4 regions of the Catenuloplanes sp. NPDC051500 genome follow, and region 3 is predicted to be linked to each of the others. Evidence: riboswitches for the same ligand, from Rfam matches in the RefSeq annotation. Region 3 holds a riboswitch; each other region holds the start of a gene.

Region 1 (7,166 bases), on a different contig from region 3:
AACAGGTGGGTGAGGGTGGCGTACGAGTCGGCGACGTCGACGTAGCGGCCGGCGTTGCGCCCGATTGTGGTGGCCGCGGCCTGCACGTGGATGTAGGGGTGGAAGCCGCACGGGAGCGCGAACAGCGGCCACTGCAGCGCGTGCCCGGCCTCCTTCCACAGCGGCCGGTAGTTGCGCCTGTCGACCATCATCCGGTGGCCGGTGCGCCGGTAGAGGTCCGCGCACTGGGCGGCGAGCGCGTCGTTGGCCGTGTCCGCGAACTCGCGCAGGATCGTGCCGGCGACAAGCAGCCCGTCGTCGCCCTGCAGGAACGGGGTGACGCCGGCGGCCTGGTCCGGGTACCGGCCCTGGACGTGCGCGCCGAAACCCTCGCGGACCTGCGCGAGCAGCGCGGCCTGCTGGCTCGGATCGTGCTGCACCTTCCGCTTACCCAGTCCGAAAAGTCGCATCTGCCCTCGTTTCGACCACCGTAAGCGAACTCGGCAATGCTAACGAAGATCATGGCCGCCGCTCGTCGAGGGGCATATCACCGGGACCAGGGTGATATTGGTTTATTGACACCTATCAACCCCGATGCGAGGGTACGGCTCGGCGGCCCACCCCGAGCCGCCGCCTCGCGGAAGGGATCCTTCATGCAGCTTCGACGGGCACTCGCCACCGTAGCGGCCGCCGCGGCCGCGGCTGTCCTTCTTGGACAACCGGCCTCTGCGGCCCCGGCTCCGGCGATCCAGGCGGCCACGCTGGCGTCGACCATCTCGCTCTCCAACTGCTCGGCGTCGCTTGTGCGGTACCCCACCTCGGTCAGCACGGACCGGGCGATGATGCTTACCAACGGGCACTGCTACGAGCGCGGCTTCATCGCCGCCGGCACCGTGCTGCGCAACGTCTCGAGCACCCGCAGCGGCACGCTGCTCAACGCGTCGGGCGGCGCGCTCGGCACGGTCCGCGCGGATCGGGTCCTCTACGCCACGATGACCGGCACCGACGTCACGCTCTACCGGCTCAACACCACGTTCGCGTCGCTGCAGAGCACGTACGGCGCCACCGCGCTCACGCTCTCGTCGAGCCGCCCGAGCGCCGGCACCTCGATGTCGATCCCGTCCGGGTACTGGAAGCGCGTCTGGAACTGCGCGATCGACGGCTTCGTGCCCACGCTTCGTGAGGACGAATGGTCGTGGACGGACTCGATCCGCTACAACGCCGGCTGCGACACGATCGGCGGCACGTCCGGCTCCCCGATCGTGAGCTCGGCCACCGGACAGGTGATCGGCATCAACAACACAGGCAATGAGGACGGCGGGCGCTGCACGCTCAACAACCCGTGCGAGGTCGCGGCCGACGGTACGGTCTCGGTGCTGTCCGGGCGGGGCTACGGCGAGCAGACGTACTGGTTCACCACCTGCCTGACCTCGGCACGCGTCATCGATCTGACGCTCTCCGGGTGCCTGCTGCCGGACTGATCCACCGGGCGGCCGGGTCGTCCCCGGTCGCCCGTTTCAGCGAACGTTGCTGAAGATCAGCCAAACCGTGTTAGTGTTCTTCTCGTTGCAGTTTTGATTCCGTAGACGTTGTGTTGCATGAATGACAGCGCCTGGTGGGTATCCGGACCCTTCGGGCGCTTTTTTCATATTTCGTCTTTTCCGGACGGGCGATCAAACGCGGCAACGAGAGGTTCGCGCAGTGCGGACCTCCCACAGCTCGCGAAGGAGAAGACATGGCCACCGGCACCGTCAAGTGGTTCAACGCGGACAAGGGCTTCGGCTTCATCGTTCAGGATGAGGGTGGCGCCGACGTGTTCGCCCACTTCTCGGCGATCGCCTCCAGCGGTTTCCGCAGCCTGGAGGAGAACCAGCGGGTCGAGTTCGACATCACCCCTGGCCAGAAGGGCCCGCAGGCGGCCAACATCCGCCCGCTCTGATTTTCCACCGGGTGGTGGCGTGACCGATTCGGCGCGCCGCCACCCGGGCCTTTTTTCTTTGCCATATCACCTCGGTTCGTTTCCATCGATGCCTCCTGTCACGGTGCGGTGCGCGCCGTGTCCAAGAAAGGCATCTGCAGACATATGACCGCAGGTACTGTGTCCTCCCCCCGGCGTGGCCGTCGGCGCCCGCCGCGCAAGCCCATCGAGGCTTCCGCTCCGCCCGCCCAGGTTGTCGTCACGACCCCGATGCCCACCGGCGCCGGCACGTTCGCCGACCTGCCGCTGGCACCCGGTCTCGCCAAGGCGTTGCACCGCAACGGGCTCACCACCCCGTTCCCCATACAGTCCGCAGTGCTGGCCGATGCGCTGGCCGGCCGGGATGTGCTCGGCCGTGGCCGTACCGGTTCGGGCAAGACGCTCGCCTTCGGGCTTCCGCTGCTCACGCTGCTCGACGGCAAGAAGGCCGTCAGCCGTGCGCCGCTGGCGCTCATCCTGGCGCCGACCCGCGAGCTGGCCCAGCAGGTGACCGCGTCGCTGACCCCCTACGCGTCCGCACTGCGGCTGCGGATGGCCACAGTGGTCGGCGGTCTCTCCGCCGCCGCGCAGGCGCAGACGCTTGCGCGTGGCGTCGAGATCGTGGTCGCCACCCCGGGTCGCCTCGCCGACCTGGTGAAGGCCGGTCAGTGCCGCCTCGACCAGGTGACCACGACGGTCATCGACGAGGCCGACCAGATGTCCGACATCGGCTTCCTGCCGCAGGTCAGCGCGCTGCTCGACCAGACCCCGCGGAACGGGCAGCGCATGCTGTTCTCCGCCACGCTCGACAAGGCCGTGGACCGGCTGGTCAGGCGGTTCCTCACCGAGCCGGTCACGCACGGCGTCGACCCGCCCACCGGCAGCGTCACCACGATGCGGCACCACCTGCTCGAGGTGGCGGCCGGAGACAAGCTGGCGATCGCGGCAGACATCGCGGCCCGCAACCCGCGGTCGATCATGTTCGTCGCGACCAAGCGGGCTGCGGACCGGCTGGCCACCCGGCTGAGCGCGACAGGCCTCCCGGCGGTCGCGCTGCACGGCGGACGCTCGCAGAACCAGCGCACCCGCGCGCTTGAGCAGTTCCGCGCCGGCACCGCGACAATCCTGGTGGCGACGAACGTGGCGGCGCGCGGCATCCACATCGACGAGCTCGACCTCGTCGTGAACGTGGATCCGCCCGCGGACGGCAAGGACTACCTGCACCGGGGCGGCCGCACCGCGCGCGCCGGCCGGTCCGGCACGGTCTTCACGCTCGTCTTCCCGGAGCAGCGCCGCGAGGTGCACCGGCTGCTCACCCAGGCCGGCATCCGCCCGGACTTCGACGCGGTCACGCCCGGTCACCCGGCGCTGATCCCCGCCTAGAAACCACCGAGCACACAAACTCTGCGGGGGTACGGGCCGCGGCCCGTACCCCCGCAGAGTTTTTTGTTCCTCAGGCCGTCGTCAGGATGCCTTCCACGCCGAGCAGGAACGTCTCACAGACCGACTGCGGGTCGTTGAGGCAGCCGGACGCCATCGCGCCGTCGCGCAACAGCACGAAGTGCCGGGCCGCGGGCTCGGGAAGCAGCTCCGAGACCGTGTCCAGGAACCACTGCCGGTGCACGAGCACGGCCTGATGCACCGGGTGGGCGGGGTCGGGATATTCGCTTGCCGCGTTCAGGAACGCGCAGCCGCGGAAACCGGGCGTGCGGATGTCGTCCGCGATGCCGTGCGCTATCGCCCGTGCCACCTCCACGGGCGTCAGCCCGTCCGCCCGCGCCCGCTCCACGTGGGCGCGGATGGCCTGGTCGGCCTCGGTCAGGTACGCGACGACCAGGTCCTCCTTGCCGGGGAAGTGCCGGTAGAGCGTGGCCCGGGTGATCTGCGCCTCGGCCACGATCCGGTCGATGCCGACGGAGTGGATGCCCTCGGTGTAGAAGATCCGGGTCGCGGTGGCGAGCAGCCGGGCACGCGCCTCGGACGTCCTGGGTTCCCTCATCCGGCCATCATACCGGATAGAACGTTCGGTCTTTCACGGCCGTCACTGAGCGCCCCAGCGGTCGGTGTGGCGGGCCAGGGACAGCGGGCGGCGGGTACGCCAGCCGTGTCGCTCCAGGTCCGGCACGTCGTGCAGGCGGGTGACCGGACCGAGGCACAGCCACGCGACCGGGCGGATCCCGGCCGGGATGCCGAGCAGCTCCCGCACGAACTCCTCCCGGTAGAACGACACCCAGCCGACGCCGAGTCGCTCCGCGGTCGCGGCCAGCCACAGATTCTGAATGGCCAGGCAGGAGGAGTAGAGCCCGGCGTCCGCGATCGCATGCCTGCCCAACACCGCCGGGCCGCCACGCTCGGCGTCGTACGTGACCACAATGGATAGCGTCGACTCCAGCACCCCGTCGATCCTGATCCGGGCGAACCGGCCCGCCGCCTCCCCGTCAAGCGTCGCCGCGAACACCTCACGCTCCCGCCGCACATGCGCGTGGAACGCCTCCCGCACCGGCCGGCTCCGGATCACCACGAAGTCCCACGGCTGCGACAGCCCGACGCTCGGCGCCGCGTGCGCCGCGGCCAGGATCCGGTCGAGCGTCGCCTCCGGCAGCGGCTCACCAGTGAACTCGCCCCGCACGTCCCGGCGACGGTGGATGATCTCGTACAGGTCATTGCTCATCACAGGCTCCCGCTGTGCTCCGGCCCCGAAGGGCCACCTCAGCGCGAGGCCGGTCTTCGGACTTCCGGATCGTCACCTCACCGCCCGCCTTCCCAGCCTCATCGGCCAGTGGCTGCGCTCTCACGCGTGGACGGCAGCTCCCCGGTCACCGCGGCGGGCCCGTGCCGGACTCGCACCGGCTTCCCAGATTCTCCCCCGCCGCGCACGGAAGGGGCACCTCGCAACAGATTCGTGCCACCGGCAGCCTACGTCAGGTCAGGATCACCAGCTGCCGGGTGGCACGCGTCATGGCGACATAGCGGTCCACGGCCGGCCAGGCCCCGGGGTCGATCAGGATCACTAGGTCGAACTCCAGGCCCTTGGCCAGCTCCGGCGTCAGGGCGCGCGCCCTCGGCGTACCCCCGTGGCCCTTGTGGAAGGTTTCGCTCGCGATGACGGCGGCGATGCCGTCCTCGTGCAGGTGCATCTCAAGAACCAGATCAAGATCTTCGACCGCCGCGTGTACGACCGGGAGGCCGCTGCTGCGAATCGAGTTCGGCACGTTCGCGTCCGGCAGGGCCGCGCGGATGACCGGCTCAGCCTCGGCCATGATCTCGGCCGGCGTGCGGTAGTTGACGTTCAGCTCGGCGATCGAGATCCGGTGCAGGCCCACCCGGGTGAGCCGCTCCTGCCAGGACTCGGTGAACGGGCGGCGGGCCTGGGCACGGTCGCCGACGATGGTCAGACTGCGGGACGGGCAGCGCAGCAACAGCATCTGCCACTCCGCGTCGGTCAACTCCTGCGCCTCGTCCACCACGACGTGGGCAAACGGGCCGGCCAGCGCGTCCCGATCCCCGCCGGGCAGCACGGCCCCGTCGACAAGCACCTCGTGCAGATCCTTCTGGACAAGCATCTTCATCAGGCCCTCGCCGTCGTCGTAGGCCGCGGAGTCGATCAGATCGTCGATGACCGTCGCCATCCGGGACCGCCGGGCCGCCACCGCCGCCCTCCGCAGCTGTTCCCGCCGGTCCGCCCCCGCGTCGCCAAGCCGCCGGCGGGCCGCGTCAAGCAGCGGCAGGTCGGCGGTGGTCCAGGTACGGTCCCGCCGTTGCAGCGTCGCCACCTCCTCGTGACTCAGCCAGGGTGCACACCGCCGCAGAAAGGCCGGGACCGACCACAGATCGGCCACCAGATCGGCGGCGTCGAGCATCGGCCAGGCCCGGTGCAGCGCGGCGCGCAGCTCCTCATCACGGCGAAGCTCGCCGGGGTCCGCGTCGTCGCGGTCGACCAGAATCGCGACCAGCTCGTCCCGGATCAGCTCGCGGGCCTCGTTGTGCGGCGTGCCGTCCGCGGCCTCGAACGCGGCCGCCCAGTCCTGCGGGGTGACATGCGGCCCGGCCGTCCCGGACCTCGGCGGCTCCTCGTAGAACCGGACCGCGTTCTCGACGGCCGTCAGCATCCCGGTGCCCGACTTCAGGCGCGCCACCTCCGGATCCGTCTCGACGACCGCCGCGGCACCCTCCGGGACCAGATCACGCAGCGTGCAGGTCTGCACGTCGTCCTCGCCGAGGCTCGGCAGCACGTCCGAGACGTACGCGAGGTACGGCTCGTGCGGGCCGACGAACAACACGCCGCCGCGGCGATTGCCAAGCCCGAGACGCGGATCGCTGTAGAGCAGATAGGCGGTCCGGTGCAACGCCACGACGGTCTTGCCGGTCCCGGGACCGCCGTCCACGACAAGCGCGCCGCCGGAGCCGGCCCGGATGATCGCGTCCTGGTCCGCCTGGATGGTGCCGAGCACGTCCCGCATGCGCGCCGAACGGCTTCCGCCGAGGCTGGCGATGAAAGCGGACTGGTCGTCGAGGGCGGCATGGCCGTCAAGGGCATCCGGGGTGAAGACCTCGTCCCAATAGTCGGTGATCCGGCCGCGCGTCCACCGGTAGCGGCGGCGACTCGCGAGGCCCATCGGGTTCTTGTGGGTACCACCGAAGAACGGCTCGGCAGCCGGCGAGCGCCAGTCGGTGAGCAGGCGACGCCCGGTGCCATCGGTCAGGCCGAGCCGGCCGATGTAGACGGCATCGATGTCGGCGGCATCGGTGTCGGCGGTGGCGGTGGCGGTGGCGTCGGCAGCGTCGGCAGCGTCGGCAGCGTCGGCAGCGTCGGCGTCGGCGATCATTCGGCCGAGGCAGAGGTCGAGGCTGTAGCGGCGGAGCGTGCGCAGGCGGGCGGTGAGGCGCTTGACCTCCTCGTCCCGGTCCACGGCCTGGCGGCCGCGGCCGGCGGCGTTCTTCCGCTCCGCGTCGAGGCGGGTGGAGAGGTCGTCGATCTGGGCGCTCATCGAGGCGGACATGGCGGCGAAGTGGCGCTCGTCGTCGGCGATCAGTGCGGGATCGGCCTTGGCCGAGAGGTGGTCGGGCAGCGCGAAGGCGCTGGCGGTGGTCTGCATGTGCACAATCCCCTCAAATGCCGTGTTCACGGCTTCGACAAGCGATTGTGCAGGAGGAATAGGGTCTTGCGGCAAGACCCCATCTCTGATATAAGTTAGAAATGGCGGATGAGGGTCTCCCTTCCGCCCTTTTT
Region 2 (7,166 bases), on a different contig from region 3:
TCCGCGTCCACGGTCAGCCGCCCGGTGTCCAGGCCGCCGAGCACCGCCGCGGTAAGCGCGCCGAGGTCGACCGGCTCGCGGTCCGGAAGCACGCCGTGCGCGGTGCGGGCAAGCGTCAGGAACCCGTCGAGAAGCGCGTCGACCCGGTCCAGCTCGGTACGCAACCGGCCGGCGAGCGCTGTCGTCTGCGCCGGCACCGGGCCGGGCTTGGCGACCGCGACGTCGAGCGTGGCCCGCATCGTGGCCAGCGGCGTGCGCAGCTCGTGCGAGGCGTTGGTGACGAACCGGCGCTGTGCCTCGAACGCCTGCTCCAGCCGTTCCAGCAGGTCGTCGATGGTGTCCGCGAGCGCCTTGACCTCGTCGTCCGGGCCCGGCGCGGCGAGCCGCTCGTGCAGGTTGTCGGCGGTGATCCGGCGGGTGGCCGCGGTGATCGTCCGCAGCGGGCGCAGCACCCGGCCGGCGACCGACCGGCCAAGAAGCACCGACGCGATTCCCATCACGGTCAGCCCGATCACCGAGCCGGTGAGCAGCTGCCGGGCCTGGTCCTGACGCGCCGATTCCAGCCGCGACTCAAGCTCGGCGATCCGGGCGGCGTCGGCCGGCCGGTGCTGCTGGTCCGGGCCGGGCGCGACCTGCCTCGACCCGGAGACCGTGATGAGGCCGGTGAGGGTGAGCAGCGCAACGCCGGAGAGCATGAACAGCGCCACGTACATGATGGTGAACCTCAGCCGTACCGTCCGCATCCGACCAGGATGCCGGTCCGCCCCTAACAGCGGAATGACAGGCCGTGTTCGGCCCGCGTTACCTGCCGGTCCGTAGAACTCACCGCCATGGAATCCACGATCGAGGTCACCGGCCTCCGCAAACGCTACGGGCGGACCACCGCCCTGAACGACATGTCCTTCACGGTACGGCCGGGGCACGTCACAGGCTTCGTCGGCCCGAACGGCGCCGGCAAGTCCACCACGATGCGCGTCGTGCTCGGCCTGGTCGCGCCGGACTCCGGCGCCGCGCTCGTCGGCGGCGTCCGCTACGGCACCCTGCGCCGGCCGCTCACCCAGGTCGGCGCGCTGCTCGACGCGGGCGCGGTCCAGCCGAGCCGGACCGCCCGCAACCACCTGCTCTGGCTGGCCCACTCGCAGGGCTTCCCGGCCCGCCGGGTCGACGAGGTGCTAGCGCTGACCGGGCTTGCCGAGGTGGGACGCCGCCGGGCCGGTGCCTACTCGCTCGGCATGCGGCAGCGCCTCGGGATCGCCGCCGCGCTGCTCGGCGACCCACCGATGCTGATGCTCGACGAGCCGTTCAACGGCCTCGACCCGGAGGGGATCGTGTGGATGCGCGGGCTGCTGGCCGGCCTCGCCGGTCAGGGGCGGGCCGTGCTTGTCTCAAGCCACCTGATGAGCGAGCTGCAGCACATCGCCGCGCACGTGGTGGTCGCCGGCCGGGGCCGGGTCCTGGCCGACACCACGGTGGCCGACCTGGTCGCGGGCGCGGACTCGCTGGAGGACGCCTACTTCGCGCTGACCCGGGACGAGGTGGACTACCGATGAGCCGGCTCCTGCACGCGGAGTTGACGAAATTCCGCACGGTACGCGGCCTGGTGCTCGGCACCGTCGCCACGGCCGCGCTGATCGTCGGCCTGGGCCTGTTCGTCGCCGCGAACAGCGTGTCTGTCTGCTCCAAGGGCACCGTCGACGTCGAGTGCCCGACACCCCCGGCCGGGCCGGGCGGCGAATCCGTGCGCGACAAATTCTACTTCGTGCACAAGCCCCTGCCCGGGGACGGCACGATCACGGTCCGGGTGACCTCGATGACCGGGATCATCACCTACCCGCCGCCGAACCACGACACGATCGTCCCCGGCCTGGTCCCGTGGGCGAAGGCCGGGATCATCGCCAAGCGCGGCACTACTGAAGGCTCCGGCTACGTGGCGCTGATGACCACCGCCGAGCACGGGGTACGCCTCCAGCACGACTTCGTCCACGACGTCGCGGGCCTGCCCGGCGCCGTGTCCACAGGCGCGCCACGCTGGCTGCGGCTGACCCGGGTGGGCGGCACGCTCACCGGCGAGGAGTCCGCCGACGGCGTCACCTGGACCCGGGTCGGGACCGCCACGCTCACCGGCCCGGTCGAGATCGGGCTGTTCGTCACCTCGCCGAGCGACCTGACCGTGCACAACGGCGTCGGCGGCGGCACCGCTCAGGCCCGCCTGTCCACGACCACCGCCACGTTCGACAATCTCGGCCTGACCGGGGCCGTACCCGGCGGCGGGTGGCTGCGCGACGACGTCGGCGCCGACCCCGAACCGGACGGCCCCGTCCACCACCCCGGCAGCGCGGAGGAGTCCGCAGGCGTCTGGACGGTCAGCGGCAACGGCGACATCGCACCCCTCGCCGGCGAGGGACCCGGCACCCAGATGACGCTGCTCGGCCTGGTCATCGGCCTGATCGTGGTGATCGTCGTGGCCGTCCAGTTCATCACCGCGGAACTGCGCCTCGGCCTGGTCGGCGTGACCGCGCTGACCGCCCCCGGCCGCGCCCGGATCCTGCTCGCGAAGGCCGCGGTGCTCGGCGCGGCCATGTTCGCCGCCGGGACTGCCGCCGCCGCGTTCGTCGTGCCGGTCGCGGAACGGGTGCTCCACGCCAACGGGTCCCGGAGGCCGTTCCTGCCGGTCCCGGACGTGGTCACGCTGTCGCTCACGGTGGGGCTGCTGACCGCCGGGGTGGCGCTGCTCGCCCTCGGGCTCGGTGCGCTGGTCCGGCGCAGCCTGCCCGCGGCCGGGCTGGCCGTCGCGGTTGTCGTGCTGCCGTACCTTGCGGCGGTTGTGGGCGGGCTGCCCGCGGGGGCGTCGCAGTGGCTGCTGCGGGTCACTCCCGCCGCGGCCTTCGCGGTGCAGCAGACCGAGCCGGCGTACGCCCACGTGATCGCCAACTACGTGCCGATGGCCGGGTACTTCCCGCTGCCGGCCTGGGGCGGGCTCGCGGTGCTGGCCGGGTACGCCACGCTCACGCTCGTCCTGGCGGGCGTGCGGCTGCGGCGGGCCGACCTGTGATCCCGGCCCTGCACGCGGAGTGGACGCGGCTGCGCACCGAGCCCGCCGTCCACCTGTTGCTGCCGTCCATCGTGGCGGTGACAGTGCTTGTCAGCCTGCTCGCGGTCGCCGCGTGCCCGCGCAACGAGTGCGGTCTCGACCCGGCGGCGCTTACCCTGGCCGGGGTGCGGCTCGGGCAGGCGCTCGTGGTGCTGCTGGCGGTCTCGGTCCTCGGGGGATCGCTGCGGACGACGTTCACCGCCGTACCCCGGCGGCTTGTGGTTCTCGGGGTCAAGGCTCTCGTGGTGAGCGCGTCGACGCTTGTCACGGGCGGGCTCGCGGTGCTCGGCTGCCTGGCCGCCGGCCGCGCGATCCTGCCCGTCGGCGGTCCCGGGCTGCGCGCCGCCGCCGGGTCGGTGCTCTACCTGATCCTGATCGGACTGCTGGCGCTCGGCGTCGTCGCGGCGCTCCGGGACCCGGCGACCTCGGCCGCGGTCGTGCTGGTGCTGGTGCTGCTCTACGCGCCCCCACTGATCGCCACGACCGTCACCGACCCGGACACACAGCGGGCCCTGCGCCGCTTCGCCCCCATGCCGTCCGGCCTGTCCGTCCAGGCGACGACGGGCCCGCCGATCACGCCGTGGGCCGGTCTCGGTGTGCTGGCCGCGTGGTCCGTGGCGTCGCTTGTCATCGGGGCGGTGGTCCTGCACCGCCGGGACGCCTGAGCGGTGCCGAGGCCGTAGGATGTCGGGCAGTGCTGGTTCGCCGTGGTCGCCCACGGCGTCGTAAGAGGGAACCCGGTGGGAAACCGGGACTGCCCCGCAGCGGTGAGTGGGAACGAAAGCCGTCATCAAGCACTGGGCTCCGCAATCGGAGCCTGGGAAGCGACGGCCGGTAGGAACGAGTGACGCGCCCACGAGTCCGAAGACCTGCCCGCACCGCGTACACCGGGACCGGTGTGCGCTGCCGACGGTCCCTCGGGAGGGCCAGGGCGGGTCACCGGAGGCGCAGACCGGCCGCCGTGCCTCACCCAGCCTTTCCGACGGGTCCGCCGACCTCGAGGGAAGGTTTCACATGTTCGGTCACACCACGGTGCTCGGCTATCCGCGCATCGGCCCGGATCGCGAGCTGAAGAGGGCGGTCGAGGCCTACTGGGCCGGCCGCATCGACGCCGGGCAGCTCGACCAGATCGCCGCGGGGTTGCGCGCGGACGTCTGGCGCACGCTTCGTGAGGCGGGGATCGAGGCGATCCCGTCCAACACGTTCTCCTACTATGACCACGTGCTCGACACGGCGGTGGCGGTCGGTGCGGTCCCGGCGCGGTTCGCCGGGCTGGGCCTCAGCGACCTCGACACGTACTTCGCGATGGCGCGTGGCACGGACGCGCAGCCGCCGCTGGAGATGACCAAGTGGTTCGCCACGAACTACCACTACCTGGTCCCGGAGATCGCCCCGGACACGGTCTTCACAGCCACACCCACAAAGGCGCTGCGTGAGTACGCGGAGAGCCGCGCGCTCGGCATCGACAGCCGGCCGGTGCTCGTCGGGCCGGCCACGTTCCTGCTGCTGGCGAAGGCGGCGGAGGGCGCACCGGGCGGGTTCCGGCCGTTCGACAGGCTGCACGACCTGGTCGCCGTCTACGCGGACATCCTGCGCGAGCTGGCCGCGGCGGGCGTGCGCTGGGTGCAGCTGGACGAGCCCGCCTACGCGGCCGACCGTACCGCGGAGGAGATCGACGCGCTCCGGGCGGTCTACATCGCGCTCGCCGCGGTCGCACGCCGGCCGAGCATCTTCGTCGCGACCTACTTCGGCGAGCTCGGTGACGCGCTGCCCGCGTTGCTTGACACGCCGGTCGAGGCGGTCGGCCTGGACCTGGTCGCCGGGCCGGGCAACCTGGACGCGCTCGCGGCGGCCGGGAACGCGCGGGAGAAGACGATCGTGGCCGGGGTGGTCGACGGGCACAACGTGTGGCGCACGGATCTGCGCACGGCGGCGGCGCGGCTGGCCACGCTCACCGGGCTTGCGGGCGAGGTCGCGGTGGCCACGTCGTGTTCGCTCCTGCACGTACCCGTGGATCTCGATCTTGAATTGGATCTTGCTCCTGAGCTGCGGAAACGGCTCGCCTTCGCCAGGCAGAAGGTTGACGAGGTGGTGGCGCTGGCCGGGGCGGCCGGTGCGTTGCCCGAGCCACTCGGCCCGCCGCCCGCGGCCTGGCGCAACGACGGGGTCCGCGCCCGCCTCGACGCGCTGCGGCCGGAGGACTCCCGGCGCGGTGCCTATGCCGGCCGGGCCGCCGCGCAGCAGGCCCGGCTCGGGCTGCCGCCGCTGCCGACGACCACGATCGGCTCGTTCCCGCAGACCGCGATGCTGCGCAAGGCACGGGCCGCGCTGCGGGCCGGCACGCTTGACCCGCTCGGCTACCGCAACCAGATGCGGGCGGAGATCCTCGGCGTGATCCGCCTTCAGGAACGGCTCGGGCTGGACGTGCTCGTGCACGGCGAGCCGGAGCGCAACGACATGGTGCAGTACTTCGGCGAGCAGCTCGACGGCTTCGCGGCCACGAGCGGCGGCTGGGTGCAGTCCTACGGCTCGCGGTGCGTGCGCCCGCCGATCATCTACGGTGACGTAGCGCGGCGGGGCGCTATGACAGTCGAGTGGTCGTCCTACGCGCAGTCGCTCACCGACCGGCCGGTCAAGGGCATGCTGACCGGCCCGGTCACGATTCTGGCCTGGTCGTTCGTGCGCACCGACCAGCCGCTCGCGGACACGGCCAACCAGGTCGCGCTGGCGCTGCGCGACGAGACCGCGGACCTGGAGCGCGCCGGGATCCGGGTCATCCAGGTCGACGAGCCGGCGCTGCGCGAGACGCTTCCGCTGCGCCGCGACGGTCAGAAGTCCTACCTGGACTGGGCCGTCGGCGCGTTCCGGCTGGCCACCTCCGGCGTGGACGACGCCACCCAGATCCACACGCACCTGTGCTACTCCGAGTTCGGGGAGGTGCTGCCCGCGATCGACGCGCTCGACGCGGACGTGACGAGCATCGAGGCCTCCCGGTCCAGGATGGAGGTGCTCGACGACCTGCACGCCGCCGGGTACGGCCGGGGCGTCGGTCCGGGGGTGTACGACATCCACTCCCCGCGGGTGCCGTCCCAGGCGGAGATCACCGCGTCGCTGCGGCGTGCGGTCGAGGCCGTCCCCGCGCAACGGCTGTGGGTGAACCCGGACTGCGGCCTGAAGACCCGCGGGTACGCCGAGGTGGAGGCGTCGCTGACCCGCATGGTCGCGGCCGCCGCGGACGTTCGCACGGGCCGGTAGGCCGTACGCCCCTGATGCGCGCCGTCCGGTCATCCGATCGGATGACCGGACGGCCGCGAGGACCTCACTTCCCACTGACGCGCGGTCACGGCCGGCACTGCGAATCTTGACGCGGTCGGCCGGAGCCGATCAGAAGTGCCCTCAGCGGCTATGGGAGACATCGATGACCTACGCGCCCTGGCTCATCCGGGTCGGCACCAACACCGTGGACGGGCTCGTCGCCGTTCCGCTGTTCGTGGCCGCCGAATTCCTCGACACGCCGGGCGCCCCGCGCCTCATCGCGGCGGTCGTGGGCCTGCTCGCCTTCGGGCTGTTCTGCTGGAACCGCTGGTACCTGGCCGGGCGGACCGGGCAGAGCTGGGGCCGCAGGCTCTTCGGCGTCCGGCTTGCCGACGCCGGCACCGGGCGGCCGATCGGGGTGGGCCGGGCCGCGCTGCGCGACCTGGCCCACCTCCTCGACGCCGCCGTCTGCTACCTCGGATACCTGCTGCCGCTGGTCACGGCGAGGCGGCAGACGATCGGCGACCTGGTCTGCCGGACCGTCGTGGTCCGGAACGCGGCCGAGAGCGGGGCCTGACCACGAGGCTGCGTCACGCCGGCCGGGCACCCGGGCGCGGCACCGCGGAACGGTCAGCGGCAGCCGGGGTCGACCACGAAGACGTCCGCGGCGGCGTTCGTGTCGCCGGGAACGAGGGCGGCGGCCTCGGACCAGTAGGCCAGGGTGGCGCCGTCCGGCGTGACGGCCTGGACGGAGGTGTGGACGCCGGGGTCGCCGGCCGCGACCGGGGCGGTGGTGCCTGCGGTACGGTCGCGGACCAGG
Region 3 (7,166 bases):
GCGGCTACCTGGCCACGAACATCGCGAACCAGTCGCTGCTCCCGGGCTGGCTCGCCGCCACCGATCCGGACGTCGTGATCATGCATCTGGGCACGAACGACGTCTGGAGCAACATCGCGCCGGCCACGATCCTGGCGGCGTTCAGCACGCTCGTGGACCAGATGCGTGCCAGCAACCCCGCCATGCGCATCCTGGTCGCGCAGATCATCCCGGTCGACCCGCCGAGCTGCACCGAGTGCGCGGCGCGGACCGTGGCGTTCAACGCGGCGATCCCGGCGTGGGCCGCGTCCCGGACGACAGCGGCCTCGCCGGTCACCGTGGTCGACCAGTGGACCGGGTTCGTGCCGGCCACTGACACCAGCGACGGCGTGCATCCGAACGCGGCCGGCGACGTCAAGATCGCCAACCGGTGGTATCCCCCGCTAGTCCAGGCGCTGACCGGTACCCAGCCGACCCCGACGCCGACCGGGACCGGCAGCCCTGCGCCCACGCCGACGCCGACGCCCGCGGCCGGATGCACCGCCTCCTACCGGGTGACAGGTCAGTGGCAGGGCGGCTTCCAGGGCGAGTTGACGGTGGCGAACTCCGGCGTCACGGCCAGCCGCTCGTGGACCGCGCGGTTCACGTTCGGCGCCGGGCAGCAGGTGGCCCAGTCCTGGGGCGGCGTGGTCACCCAGTCGGGTGCGGACGTCTCGGTCGGCAACGCGGCCTGGAACGGCGTGCTGCCGCCGGGTGGGAATGCCACGGTCGGGTTCATCGGGTCGTGGACGGGGAGTAATCCGACAACTACCGCCACCTGCACTTTCGGATAAACAACTACAAAACACCACCAAACCCGAAAGGGGGTACGGCGGGAGCTGCGCTTCTGTCGTACCCCCTGGGTATTGTCTGGGGTCTGATGAGTATCGAGACGAACACTGATCTTGACGCAACGCTCCACCTCACGGGGCTTGCGGACCAGACGGGGCTTGCGGACCACACGGGTCTTGCCGACCAGCTGGGGCTTGCCGACCAGCTGGGTGTGCTTGACGACCAGATCACCGGCCTGGCCGAGCAGATCAACGCGCTGCCGCACGGCCGGGTGCGGACGTTCCATCCCCGGCGGGGGCGGATGAGTCCGAAGCACCACGACGCGATGGAGCGCCTCTGGGAGAGCCACGGCGTCGACGTGCCGCTCGACCCGGCCGACGCGCTGCCGCTCGACCTGGCCGCGCTGTTCGGCCGCGAGGCGCCGGTCGTGCTGGAGATCGGGTCCGGCATGGGCGAGGCGACAGTGGCGATGGCCGCGGCCGACCCGGGGCGCGACTACCTGGCGGTCGAGGTGCACACGCCCGGCGTGGGCAATCTGCTGGCGATGAGCGAGCGCCGCGGGCTGACCAACGTGCGGGTGGCGCTCGGCGACGCGGTCACGCTCGTCGGGCACCAGCTGGCGCCCGCCTCGCTCGACGCGATCCACGTCTTCTTCCCGGACCCGTGGCCCAAGGCGCGGCACCACAAGCGCCGGCTGATCCAGCCCGCACACCTCGGGCTGCTCCGCTCCCGGCTGCGCCCGGGCGGCACGCTGCACTGCGCCACCGACTGGGCGGATTACGCACAGTCCATGATGGAGAGCCTTACCGCGGAACCGGGCCTGACGAACGGCTTCGACCGTTATGCGCCACGGCCCGAGCACCGGCCGATGACCAAGTTCGAGCGCCGGGGCGTCACCGCGCATCGCCGCATCTACGACATGATCTTCTACCGCTCCGCCACCGATGAGGAGCAGCAACAGTTGTAGATAGATCACCTCCTCTTGTCGCGCGATTTTCACCGGGCGTAAGCTGCGCAGGCCACGGTGCTCGGGAAGCCGGTGTAAATCCGGCGTGGTCCTCGCCACTGTGACCGGGAAGTGCCCGTTCCACCCTCGCCACCGGACCTTCGGGTCTGGGAAGGCAGGAACGGGCGTGTTGATCCGGGAGCCAGGAGACCGGCCGTGGCGCCGCATCACATCGCCACGAGGCATGGACGAGAGGATCAACAATCATGCCGTCTGCCAGTTCCGCTCCCACCGCCGCGGTCGCCCCGATCAGGGTCCCGCTGCTCGCCTGGCTGCTCGCGGCCGTCGCGCTCATCGTGTTCTACCTGCTTCTCCAGGAGAACGGGCTGGTCACCACCGGCCAGGTCGCGGCGTACCTGCACGAGTTCACCCACGACGGCCGGCACGCGCTCGGCGTCCCCTGCCACTGAGCGCGGGGCACTCCGACATGACCACGCCCATAGTGTCCTCACCGACGCTCGGCGGCATCCTCCGGCGTGGCGCCCTCGCGGGCGTCGCCGGCGGGGTGGCTGCCTCCCTCGTCGCGTTCTTCGTGGTCGAGCCGGTCATCGAACGCGCGCTCGCCGTCGAGGAGGCCCGCACCGCAGCCGAGCCCGCCGAACCCGAGCTGGTCGGCCGGACCATGCAGGTGATCGGCGGCATGGTCGCCGCGATCGCTGTCGCGGTCTGCCTCGCGCTTGTGCTCGCCGTGGTGTTCGCGAAGGTGCGGCACCGGCTGCCCGGCCGGACCGACTTCGGCCGGGCCACGCTGCTCGCGTTCCTCGGCTTCGTCGCGTTCGCACTGGTACCGGCGCTGAAGTACCCGGCGAACCCGCCCGCGGTCGGCGACCCGGACACGGTGGACGCCCGCACCGCGCAGTACCTGTCACTGATCGCGGCCGCCGCGGCGATCGCCTGGCTTGCCGTGCTGGTCCGTCAGGTGCTGCTGGCCCGCGGGCAGTCCGGGCCGGTCGCGGTGACCGGCGGCGTGCTGACCGGCCTCGTCGGCTACGCGCTGATCCTGGTCATCTGGCCGGCCGCCACCGGAGAGATCCCGGCGGACGTGTCACCGCAGCTGATCTGGGACTTCCGGGTCGCGTCGCTTGCCGAGCTGGCCGCGATGTGGGCGGCCATCGGCGCGACGCTTGGCCTGCTGCTCACGCCGCGCCCGGCGAGAACCGTCCGCGACGTGGAGGCGACCGCTTCCGCGTGAGGCAACGCTCGATCGGGGTGCTCCGGTGTTCTCGCCGGAGCACCCCGTTCGCTGTGCGGACCGCGCGCGCGGACCTCCCCACCTGATCGCCGCGCGCCCCGATCAGGCCGGAACACGTCGAGCGTGTGCCGGGACAACCGCCCGCACGCCCAACCGGCCTGAACCTGGTGAGCGCGGGTGCCCGGGACAACCGCCCGCACTCCCCGACCGGCCTGGGACCCGGCGCGCGCGGGCGTGCCGAGGACGGATCCAGCTCATCCGTCGCGCGTGAGCGCGGCAGCGTGGCGGCGCGGTGAGCGGCATCAGCGACGACGGCCGGGCTTGCCTCTGAGCGGGCCGGGTCACGCTCGGGTCGTACCCTCGCGTCTGTGAATTGCCGGTTTTGACGTGTCTCACGGCATTAGTCTGAGGGCGCAGGAGCGGCGAAAAACGGGAGGATCAGGACGGTGACGACGACGGGCAGCATCGCCGTGACGGCGCCCGGCGACACGGACGCCGACTGGGTGGACCTCTCCCGCCGCTCGCTGGTCCCGGACGCCGCGGACCGGATCGCCGAGCTGGCCGCCAGGGTCGCGAACGCACCGACCGGCCTGGTGCAGCTGCTTGAGGACCGGCGCGCGCTGATGAGCGGCGGATATGCGCTGCCGGACGCGTGGGCCGGCCTCGGCGCCGTGCCTGCGGCGTCCACGCTTGCCGGCCTGATCCTCGACTCGGGGAGCCCGCTTGTGGTGCACGACGTCGAGGACGACGAGCGGGTCCCGCCGGACGCGCCGATCCGGCTGGCCGCCGCCCGCGCCTACCTCGGATATCCGGTCCGCTCCCGGGCCGGCGCGATCGTCGGCGTCTGCGCCGTGGTCGACTACCGGCCGCGCGACTGGACCGCGGCCGAGCAGTCGATGGTCGGGCACGCGGCCGAGGTGTGCGGCACTGTCGTCGCGGAGCGCGAGGCCCGGCAGACCACGGACCGGCACCGGCGCTTCCTGGACGCCGTGCTCGACAACCTGCACGACGGCGTGGTCGCCTGCGACGCGGACGGCCGTCGCGTGCTGATCAACGCGGCGATGCTGCGGTTCACCGGGCGCACGCCGGCGCCGTTCGCGCCCGGCGGTCACCCGCTCGACTTCGGGCTGCGGCACGCGGACGGGCGGCCGATGGCGCCGGACGACACGCCGCTCTCCCGCGCGTTCCGCGGCGAGGAGCTGCACGGGCTCGAGGTGCTGGCCGGCCCGGCCCTCGAACGCCCACGCGTGCTGCTCGTCGACGGACAACCCATCTCGGACGCGGGCGGCACCCGGCTCGGCGCCGTGATCGCACTGCAGGACGTCACAGAGCTCAAGCGCACCGAGCGGTTCCGCGCCTGCGAGCTGGCCGTCACGTCCGCGCTTGCCGAGGCGTCGAGCGCGGAGGAGGCCGGGCCGCGGGTGCTGGAGGCGGTGGTCGCCACGCTCGGCTGGGCGCACGCGGAGCTGTGGCTTGTCGACGGCCCCGGCGGCGTGCTGCGGAGTGCCGCGCACTGGAGCGCGCCGGGCAGCGTGGCGGAGATGCACGTGCCGGACCAGCTCGCGTACGGGCAGGGCCTCTCCGGCAAGGCCTGGCTCACCGGCGAGCCGGTCTGGATCCGCGACCTGGCCGACGGCACCGCGCTGCTGCCCGCGGACACCATCGAGACGTCCCAGCTGCACGCCGCGCTCGCCATCCCGGTCCGGTCCGGCACCGGCACGCTCGGCGTGCTCGCGTTCTTCGCCGAGGTCGTCGAGGATCCGGAGGACGCGCTTGTCGCGCTGCTGGCCGGCATCGCCGCACACGTCGGCCAGTTCCTGGAACGCCGCCGCGCCGAGGACCTGGAACTGCAGCTGGCCCGCAGCAAGGACGAGTACCTGGCGCTGATCGGCCACGAGATGCGCACGCCGCTCACCTCGATCAGCGCCTACACCAGCCTGCTCCGCGAGGCGTCGCCCGCGCAGCTGGCCGCGGACGGGCCCGCGCTGCTTGAGGTGATCGACCGCAACACCACGCTGCTGCGCGGGATCATCGACGACCTGCTTGACCTGGCCGCCCTCGACACCGGCCACGCCACAGTGCAGATGACCCCGTGCGACCTGGCCGAGGTGGTCCGCGAGGCGGTCGGCGCCGCGCTCTCCTCACTCACCGGCAGCTCCATCACGCTTCACGCCACACTTCCGGACTCACTCGTGCTGCCCGGCGACCGGATGCGCCTGCGACGCGTCCTGGACAACCTGATCGGCAACGCGATCAAGTACAGCCCGGACGGCGGCGCGGTCACCGTGACGCTGTCCGCGGACGGCGACTACGCCGCGGAGCTGGTCGTCTCCGACAACGGCATCGGCATCCCGCCGGACGAGCGCGACCGGCTGTTCTCCCGCTTCTACCGCAGCTCCCGCACCCGCGACCGGGCCATCCCCGGCAGCGGCCTCGGCCTGGCCATCAGCCGCGCCATCATCGAGCGGCACCACGGCACCATCGCCCTCCTCAACCCCGACTCCGGCACGTCCTTCCAGATCCGGCTACCACTCACCAGCGCGGAGTGACAGGTATCCGAGACCGAGAAGGGCCGGCGGTCAACTCGACCGCACCGGCTCGGCCAGGGCCGGCGGGGCGAACGGGACGCTCACCGCGTCGCGCGGGGCCGGGTCACCGGCCGGGTGGCGCCAGAGGCCGCGGGCGCGCAGGATCGGGAGCACACCCTCGCCGAACCAGTACGCCTCCTCGAGGTGCGGGTAGCCGGAGAGGATGAATTCGTCGATGCCGAGTGCGGCGTACTCCTCGATGCGGTCCGCGACCTCGGCGTGGCTGCCGACAAGCGCGGTGCCGGCGCCGCCGCGGACCAGGCCGACGCCGGCCCACAGGTTCGGCGAGATCTCCAGGTTGTCCCGGCTGCCACCGTTCAGCGCGAGCATGCGGCGCTGGCCCTCGGACTCGCTCTTGTGCAGTCCGGCCTGGACCGTGGCGATCTCCTGGTCGGAGATGCCGCGCAACAGCCGCCGCGCCTCGGCCCACGCCTCCTCGGAGGTGTCCCGGGAGATGGTGTGCAGGCGGATGCCGTACCGCTGGGTGCGTCCCTCGGCGGCGGAGAGCCCGCGGATCCACTCCAGCTTCTTCGCGACCTGCGCGGGCGGCTCACCCCAGGTGAGGTAGACGTCGGAGTGGCGGGCGGAGACCGGGCCGGCCGCGGCGGACGAGCCACCGAAGTAGATCTCCGGGACCGGGTCGGGCACCCGGTTGAGTCGGGCGCCCTCGACGTGCACGTGCTCGCCGTGCAGCGTGACCGTCTCGCCGCGCCACAGTGCGCGCACGACTTGCAGGAACTCGTCGGTACGGGCGTACCGCGAGTCCTTGTCCAGGAAGTCGCCGTAGGCCCGCTGCTCCGCGCTCTCCCCGCCGGTGACCACGTTGAGCAGCACCCGCCCCTGGGAGAGCCGCTGGAACGTGGAGGCCATCTGCGCGGCAAGCGTCGGCGAGAGCAGCCCGGGGCGGAACGCGACCAGGAACTTCAGCCGCTCGGTGACCTCGGTGAGCATCGCTGTGGTGAGCCAGGCGTCCTCGCACCAGGCGCCGGTCGGCGTGAGCACTGCCTCGAAGCCGAGCTGCTCGGCGGAGCGGGCGATCTGGCCGAGGTAGGCCACGGTGGCCGGCCGGGCCTGTGAGGACGCGCCGGGCGCGACGCCGTGACCGCCGCCGACCACGTCCCGGCTGTCGCCCGAGGTGGGCAGGAACCAGTGGAACCTCATTAAATCTCCTTCAGAGCAGTCCGTGCCGCGGCGGCAGGGTGCCGTTCAGCGTGTAGCGGCCGATGTGCTGGGTCTTCCAGCGGACCGGGTCGTGAAGCGTGTGGGTGCGCGCATTGCGCCAGTGCCGGTGCAGGTTGAGCGGGTCGAGGCTGGACCGGGTGCCGGACACCTCGAACAGCGCGTTCGTCACCGCGAGCGCGGCCTTGTCCGCGTAGACCTTGGCCGCGGCGACCGCGATGGAGGCCGCGCCGGCGCTCTCCTCGGTCAGCTCGGCGCGGGCCGCGTCGACCGCGCGGGCCGCGTCGGCGAGCAGCGCGCCGGCGGCGCGCACCTCGATCGCCAGCTCGCCGAAGCGCTGGATGAGCAGCGGGTCGTCGGAGGCCTTGTCGAAGCCGCTCTCGAAGTGCGG
Region 4 (7,166 bases), on a different contig from region 3:
GCTGTCGCCGATGTAGGCCTTCGGCGCGGTGCCGGTCAGCGCGCGGACGGTCGCGATCATGCCGCCGTGGTACTGGAAGTAGTCGTCGGAGTCGGCGATGTCGTGCTCGCGGGTGTCGACGTTCTTGGCCGCGACGGACATGCGCTTGTAGACGGTCTCCATGTCGCCGCGGGCCGGGACGCCGTCCACGCCGCGGCCGTAGGCGTAGCCGCCCCAGACCGCGTAGACCTCGGCCAGGTCGGCGTCGCCGCGCCAGTTCCGGCTGTCGATAAGCGGCAGGATGCCGGCACCGTAGGCGCCCGGCTTCGACCCGAAGACCCGCAGCGTGGCCCGTCGCGCGTCGCCGTGCGCCTCGAGGTCGGCCGAGACGTGCGCGCGGACAAAGTTGAGATCGGCCGGCTCGTCAAGCGCGGCGACCAGCTGCACCGCATCGTCAAGCAACGCCACCACGTGCGGGAACGCGTCCCGGAAGAACCCGCTGATCCGGATGGTCACGTCCACCCGAGGCCGGGAAAGCTCCTCCAGCGGGACGACGGCCAGCCCGTTCACCCGGCGCGAGGCCTCGTCCCAGGTCGGCCGCACGCCGAGCAGCGCCAGGATCTCCGCCACGTCGTCGCCGGCCGTGCGCATCGCCGCGGTGCCCCAGATGGACAGCCCGACCGACCGCGGCCACTCGCCGGTGTCCTCGCGGTAGCGGTTGACGAGCGACTCCGCCATCGCCTGCCCGGTCTCCCAGGCCAGCCGGCTCGGGATCGCCTTCGGGTCCACCGAGTAGAAGTTCCGCCCGGTCGGCAGCACGTTGATCAGACCGCGCAGCGGCGACCCGCTCGGCCCGGCCGGCACGTAGCCGCCGTCAAGCGCGTGCAGCAGGTGCGTCATCTCGTCGGTGGTCCGGTCCAGCCGGGGCACGATCTCCGTCGCCGCGAAGATCAAGATCTCTTCCACAAGCTCGGGGGTACGGATGTCAGCCCGATCGACAAGCGACGCCGCAGCCCCCGGGTCCCAGCCCGCCGCCTCCATGCCCGCGACAAGTGATTTCGCAAGCTCCTCGACCGCGTCCACCTCGGACATCGGCGCCGACCCGTCGTCGGTGAGCCCCAGCGCCTCACGCAGCCCCGGCAGCGCCGCGACCTGCCCACCCCACATCTGCCGCGCCCGCAGCATGGCCAGCACCAGGTTGACCCGCGCCTCACCGGCCGGCGGCTCGCCCAGGATGTGCAGCCCGTCGCGGATCTGCACGTCCTTGACCTCGCACAGCCAGCCGTCCACGTGCAGCAGGAAGTCGTCGAACTCGGCGTCGTGCGGCCGGTCCGCAAGCCCGAGGTCGTGGTCGAGCTTCGCGGCCTGGATCAGCGTCCAGATCTGCGCGCGGATCGCGGGCAGCTTCGGCGGGTCGAGCGCCGCGATGTTCGCGTGCTCGTCAAGCAGCTGCTCCAGCCGGGCCATGTCGCCGTACGACTCCGCCCGCGCCATCGGCGGCACCAGGTGGTCGACGAGCGTGGCGTGCGCGCGCCGTTTCGCCTGGGTGCCCTCGCCCGGATCGTTGACCAGGAACGGGTAGATCAGCGGCAGGTTGCCGAGCGCCGCATCAGGCCCGCAGGCGGCGGAGAGCCCGAGCGTCTTGCCGGGCAGCCACTCAAGGTTGCCGTGCTTGCCGATGTGCACGACAGCGTGCGCCTCGAAGTTCGCCGCCAGCCACCGGTACGCGGCCAGGTAGTGGTGCGAGGCAGGCAGGTCCGGGTCGTGGTAGATCGCCACCGGGTTCTCGCCGAACCCGCGCGGCGGCTGCACCATGACCACCACGTTGTTGCCGCGCAGTGCCGCGAGCACGATCTCGCCGTCCGGGTCCTGCGACCGGTCCACGTAGAGCTCGCCCGGCGCCGGCCCCCAGTGCTGCTCGGTCACGGAACGCAGCTCGGCCGGCAGCGTGGCGAACCACGCGCGGTACTCGCTCGCCGGGATCCGGACCGGGTTCCCCTCCAGCTGCTCCTCGGTCAGCCAGTTCGGGTCCTGGCCGCCGGCTGCGATCAGCGCGTGCATCAGCGCGTCGCCGTCCTGCGCGTCGACGCCGGGGAAGTCGCCCACGTCGTACCCACGCTGGATCATGGCTTTGATCAGGCGCACGGCGGAGGCGGGGGTGTCCAGGCCGACCGCGTTGCCGATCCGGGAGTGCTTGGTCGGGTACGCCGACAGCATCAGCACGATCTTCCGCTCGGCCGGCGGGACGTGGCGCAGCCGCGCGTGCCCGAACGCGATGCCCGCGACACGCGCCGCCCGCTCCGGATCGGCGACGTAGACGGTCAGCCCGTCCCTGTCGGTCTCCTTGAACGAGAACGGCACCGTGATGATCCGCCCGTCGAACTCCGGCACCGCGACCTGGGTGGCCGCGTCAAGCGGCGACAGCCCGTCGTCGTTGCCGTCCCAAACCGCCCGCGAGCTGGTCAGACATAGCCCCTGCAGGATCGGCACGTCAAGCTTGGCCAGCTCGCCCACGTCCCACGCGTCGTCCTCGCCACCGGCCTGGGCCGCGGCCGGGACCACGCCGCCCGCGCCGCCGGCGGCAAGCACCGTCACGATCAGCGCGTCCGCCTGCCGCAGCGCGTCGAGCAGGTCATCGCCGGGCGCGCGAAGCGAGGCGCAGAAGATCGGCAGCGGCTCCGCGCCGGCCGCCTCGACCGCGTCCGCAAGCGCGTGCACGAACGCGGTGTTCCCGGCCATGTGGTGTGCGCGGTAGTAGAGGATCGCGATCTTCGGGCCGGTCCGGTGCGCCGACTCCGGACGCTCCAGCCGGCCCCAGAGCGGCGCCTCGGCCGGCGGCGCGAAGCCGTGGCCGGTCAGCAGGATCGTGTCGCTGAGGAAGTGGTGCAGCTCCGCCAGGTTCGCCGGGCCGCCCTGGGCCAGGTAGAGGTGCGCCTCGGCCGCCAGGTTCGGCGCCACTGTGGACAGCCGCATCAGCTCCGCATCCGGCGCCGCCTCGCCGCCGAGCACAAGCAGCGGGCGCGCCTGCGCACGCAGCGCATCGATCCCCTCCTCCCAGGCCCGGTGGCCGCCGAGGATCCGGACCACCACCAGCTCGGTGCCGTCAAGAAGACCTTCAAGATCTTCCACCTGGGTACGCGAGGGGTTCGCCAACCGGAAGTCCGCGCCACTGGCACGGGCGCTGAGCAGGTCGGTGTCGGACGTCGACAGCAGCAGGACGCGGGCCACCGCGGGCTCCTCCCTGGGGTCCGCGCCCCAGATCGTGACGGATCGCGCGGCGACCGGAGTCTCCTGGCTCCCGGATCGGCGCTCGCCCCGACCTTCCCGCAATCGATCCTGTGCCGGCGATCCTGTGCCGGTGTGGTGCCTAGGATGCAGCAGTGGTCATGCTGGGGTCCGCTCCCCGGTGACAGTGGCGGGACCGCGCCGGATTCACACCGGACTTCCTCCACCGTCGCCGCGTTTCATGCAGTGCCCCTACTCTCCCGACCGCCCCTGCACACGTCAAGCCACCGGCGGTGATCTTGCTCGCCCCGGTTGTGACGCATGTCGGGGTTCTGCGGACGAACCCGAAACAGTCTCCGTGACAACCCGTAGTATCCGCCGCATGCCTCCGACCCCCCGCGCCGCACGCACCGGACCGGACGCGTGCCCCACCGCGCTCCAGGTGCACGCCGCGGCGGACGGCGGACTGGCCAGGGTGCGCATCCCCGGCGGCGTGCTCACCGCCGCCCGCGCCCGGGTGCTCGCCCGCGCGGCCCGCGAGCTCGGCGACGGCCGCCTGGACCTGACCTCCCGCGGAAACCTGCAGCTCCGCGCGCTGCCGTCCGGGGCGGAGCTGGAATTGGCCGACCGCCTGGCCGACGCCGGCCTGCTGCCGTCCCTGACGCACGAGCGCGCCCGGAACGTGGTCGCGTCGCCGCTGAGCGGACTCGACGGGCAGGGCGGTGCGGACGTGCGGCCACTTGTGGACGCGCTCGACACCGCGCTGTGCGCGTCGCCTTCGCTTGCCGGCCTGTCCGGGCGGTTCCTCTTCGCGCTCGACGACGGCCGGGGCGACGTGGCCGCGCTCGGCGCCGACCTCTGCCTGCTCGCCTCCGGCCCCGACGAGTTAACCCTGCTCATCGACGGTGTCGACGTAGGTTTACGCGCCCCCGCGGGCACCGCCCAGCGGGCTGTCGTCGCTCATCCGGGTGGCGCGGTTCGTCCCGGTGGTGCGGCCCATCTCGGTGGTGCGGCTCGTTCCGGTGGTGCAGCGCATCCCGCCGGTGTGATCAGTCCCTCCGGAGCGGCTGGTTCCGTCGGTGCCGACCGCTCCGCCGGGGTGCCGGGTCCCACCGCGGCAGGCCTGGCGGTGGCGGCCGCTGAGGCATTCCTCGCCGAGCGGGCCGCCCAAGGCTCGGCGGGCTGGCGGGTGTCCGAGATCGATCAGGGCGTGGCGCGGATCGCCGATCGCCTCGGTGTCCACGCCGCACCTGTCACTCCCGCCCTTGACCCGCCCGCGCCACCGATCGGCGTGATAGCCCACCCGGCCGCCGGCGTCGCGCTCGCGGTGATCATCCCGCTCGGCCGGATCTCCGCCACCCAGCTCGACCTGCTTGCCGACGTGGCCGCGACCGGCGGCGGCGAGCTGCGCTTCACACCCTGGCGCGGCGTGGTCGTCCCCGGCCTGCCGGACGCCTCCCACCTCCCCGGACTGGTCACGGCCGGGCTCGGCGCCGATGCGGACTCGCCCTGGTACGGCGTCACCGCCTGCACCGGCCTGCCCGGCTGCGCCAAGTCGCACGCGGACGTCCGCGTGGACGCCACGACGGTCACGCTCGGCGCGGCGCGGGCTGCCCGGGACGCGCTACCGGTCCACTGGATCGGCTGCGAACGTGCCTGCGGCCACCCGGCCACTCCGCACGTGCGGGTGCTGGCCACCGCGCGCGGCTACCGGGTGACCGGCCCGGCGCCGCTCGCGAGCCCGCCGCCGGCCGGTAACCGGACGTCACCCGCTGTCGCCGCTTCGTCCGGTCCACGGACGTCACCCGGTGCTTCGGCGTTGCCCGGCGCTTTGGCGTCACCCGGTGCTTCGGCGTTGCCCGGTGCTTTGGCGTCACCCGGTGCTTCGGCGTTGTCCGGCGGTTCGGCGTTGTCCGGCGGTTCGGTCTCACCCAGCGGGTCGGCGTCATCCGGCGGTTCGGCGTTGCCGGGTGGTTCGGCGTCGCCGGGCGGCCCGGCCTCGCCCGCGGCCCCGGCGGACGGTGTGGACCTCGACCGGCTCGCGGCCGCAGTTGCTGCCGCCCGTACCAGCTTCGCCTCACAGGAGACCGGCGCGTGACCGAATACGATTATGTCCGGGATGGTGCGGAGATCTATCGCCGCTCGTTCGCCACGATCCGTGCCGAGGCCCGGCTGGACGCGTTCCCGGAGGATGTCTCCCGCGTCGTGGTCCGCATGATCCACTCCTGTGGCATGACCGATCTGGGCGACGACATCGCGTACTCGCCGGGTGTGGTCTCGTCCGCCCGTGCGGCGCTCCAGGCCGGCGCGCCGATCCTCTGTGACGCCTACATGGTCGCGTCCGGTGTCACCCGCCGCCGCCTGCCCGCGGACAACGAGGTGGTCTGCACACTCCGCGACCCGCGTGTCCCGGCCCTGGCGCAGTCGCTCGGCACCACCAGGTCCGCCGCCGCGCTTGAGCTGTGGCGGGACAAGCTCGCCGGTGCGGTGGTGGCGATCGGGAACGCGCCGACCGCGCTGTTCCACCTGCTGGAGATGCTTGACCAGGGTGCGCCCCGGCCGGCCGCGATCATCGGCATCCCGGTCGGCTTCATCGGCGCGGCCGAGTCGAAGGCGGCGCTCGCCGTACACCCGGCGGCAGTTGAATTTCTTGTCGTGCACGGCCGCCGTGGCGGCAGCGCGATGACCGCGGCGGCGCTCAACGCCATCGCCAGCGAGGAGGAGTAGCAGTGGTCGGGCGTCTTTACGGAGTCGGACTCGGTCCGGGCGATCCGGAGCTGGTGACCGTCAAGGCGGCCCGGCTGATCGGCGCCGCGGACGTGATCGCGTTCCACAGTGCTCGCCACGGCCGCAGCATCGCGCGCGGGATAGCCGCGCCCTACCGGCGGGACGGGCAGATCGAGGAGGCGCTCGTCTACCCGGTCACCACCGAGACCACCGACCACCCGGGCGGCTACCGCGGCGCACTTGAGGACTTCTACGCGGATGCGGCCGCCCGGCTCGCCGCACACCTGGACGCCGGCCGTGACGTGGTGGTGCTCTGCGAGGGCGACCCGTTCTTCTACGGCTCCTACATGCACATGCACAAACGCCTGTCCACCCGGTACGAGACGGCAGTCGTCCCCGGCGTCACCTCGATAGCCGGCGCCGCGGCCGAGCTGGGCCGCCCGCTGGTCGAGGCGGAGGAGACGCTCACCGTGCTGCCCGGCACGCTCCCACCGGCCGAGCTTGCGTCCCGCCTGGCCGCGGCCGACTCCGCCGCCGTGATGAAGCTTGGCCGCACGTTCGGCGGGGTCCGGGACGCGCTGGAGTCCGCCGGCCGCCTGGACGACGCCTGGTACGTCGAGCGCGCCACCACCGCCCAGCAGCGCATCCTCCCGCTGCGCGACGTGGACCCGTCCACCGTGCCGTACTTCTCGGTGGCGCTGCTGCCGAGCCGGGTGCACGCGTCCACCGCGGCCGCGCTGTCCGATCTCGCGGCCGCGTCCGGCGTGCCGGCCTCCACTGTCTCGCCGGTCGCAGGCACGCTTGTCACCGCGGCCGCGCCCGAAATGCCGGGAACCGGCGCCCTGGCCGTGGTCGGTCTCGGCCCCGCCGGCCGGGAGTGGACCACACCCCAGGCGCAGGCGGCGCTCGGCGAGGCCACCGACCTGGTCGGCTACGGCCCCTACCTGGACCGCATCCCCGCCAACCCGCGCCAGACCCGCCACCCCAGCGACAACCGCGTCGAGTCCGAGCGCGCCGAGTTCGCACTGACGCTCGCCGCCCGCGGTCGCCGGGTGGCAGTGGTCTCATCCGGCGATCCCGGCGTGTTCGCCATGGCCAGCGCGGTTCTCGAGGTCGCCGCGACCGCGCCCTACACGGACATTCCGGTCACCGTCCTGCCCGGACTCACTGCCGCGCAGGCCGTCGCCAGCCGGGTCGGCGCACCGCTCGGCCACGACTACGCGGTCATCTCGCTC

What was found. A riboswitch is a leader RNA that binds a small molecule or an ion and turns the genes downstream of it on or off. The one in region 3 is predicted to bind cobalamin.
Region 1: another riboswitch for cobalamin. It lies ahead of bluB (5,6-dimethylbenzimidazole synthase); the one in region 3 lies ahead of ACIA8K_RS05540 (CbtB-domain containing protein).
Region 2: another riboswitch for cobalamin. It lies ahead of metE (5-methyltetrahydropteroyltriglutamate--homocysteine S-methyltransferase); the one in region 3 lies ahead of ACIA8K_RS05540 (CbtB-domain containing protein).
Region 4: another riboswitch for cobalamin. It lies ahead of cobN (cobaltochelatase subunit CobN); the one in region 3 lies ahead of ACIA8K_RS05540 (CbtB-domain containing protein).

What each region holds. Positions count from the first base shown of each region.
Region 1 is NZ_JBITDX010000008.1:276,296-283,461, reverse strand. It holds gene ACIA8K_RS18895 (hypothetical protein) at 1-449, opposite strand, end outside; gene ACIA8K_RS18890 (serine protease) at 633-1,460, shown strand; gene ACIA8K_RS18885 (cold-shock protein) at 1,715-1,918, shown strand; gene ACIA8K_RS18880 (DEAD/DEAH box helicase) at 2,168-3,319, shown strand; gene ACIA8K_RS18875 (TetR/AcrR family transcriptional regulator) at 3,390-3,935, opposite strand; gene bluB (5,6-dimethylbenzimidazole synthase) at 3,978-4,607, opposite strand; cobalamin riboswitch at 4,637-4,843, opposite strand; gene helR (RNA polymerase recycling motor ATPase HelR) at 4,858-7,032, opposite strand.
Region 2 is NZ_JBITDX010000011.1:141,860-149,025, reverse strand. It holds gene ACIA8K_RS23155 (sensor histidine kinase) at 1-743, opposite strand, end outside; gene ACIA8K_RS23150 (ABC transporter ATP-binding protein) at 831-1,550, shown strand; gene ACIA8K_RS23145 (hypothetical protein) at 1,547-3,052, shown strand; gene ACIA8K_RS23140 (ABC transporter permease) at 3,049-3,756, shown strand; cobalamin riboswitch at 3,773-3,983, shown strand; gene metE (5-methyltetrahydropteroyltriglutamate--homocysteine S-methyltransferase) at 4,106-6,346, shown strand; gene ACIA8K_RS23130 (RDD family protein) at 6,510-6,923, shown strand.
Region 3 is NZ_JBITDX010000002.1:576,759-583,924, forward strand. It holds gene ACIA8K_RS05530 (cellulose binding domain-containing protein) at 1-812, shown strand, start outside; gene trmB (tRNA (guanosine(46)-N7)-methyltransferase TrmB) at 1,112-1,777, shown strand; cobalamin riboswitch at 1,816-1,990, shown strand; gene ACIA8K_RS05540 (CbtB-domain containing protein) at 2,023-2,226, shown strand; gene ACIA8K_RS05545 (CbtA family protein) at 2,244-3,008, shown strand; gene ACIA8K_RS05550 (ATP-binding protein) at 3,455-5,557, shown strand; gene ACIA8K_RS05555 (LLM class flavin-dependent oxidoreductase) at 5,588-6,757, opposite strand; gene ACIA8K_RS05560 (SfnB family sulfur acquisition oxidoreductase) at 6,768-7,166, opposite strand, start outside.
Region 4 is NZ_JBITDX010000032.1:26,798-33,963, reverse strand. It holds gene cobN (cobaltochelatase subunit CobN) at 1-3,207, opposite strand, end outside; cobalamin riboswitch at 3,264-3,428, opposite strand; gene ACIA8K_RS37585 (precorrin-3B synthase) at 3,587-5,302, shown strand; gene ACIA8K_RS37580 (precorrin-8X methylmutase) at 5,299-5,931, shown strand; gene ACIA8K_RS37575 (precorrin-2 C(20)-methyltransferase) at 5,934-7,166, shown strand, end outside.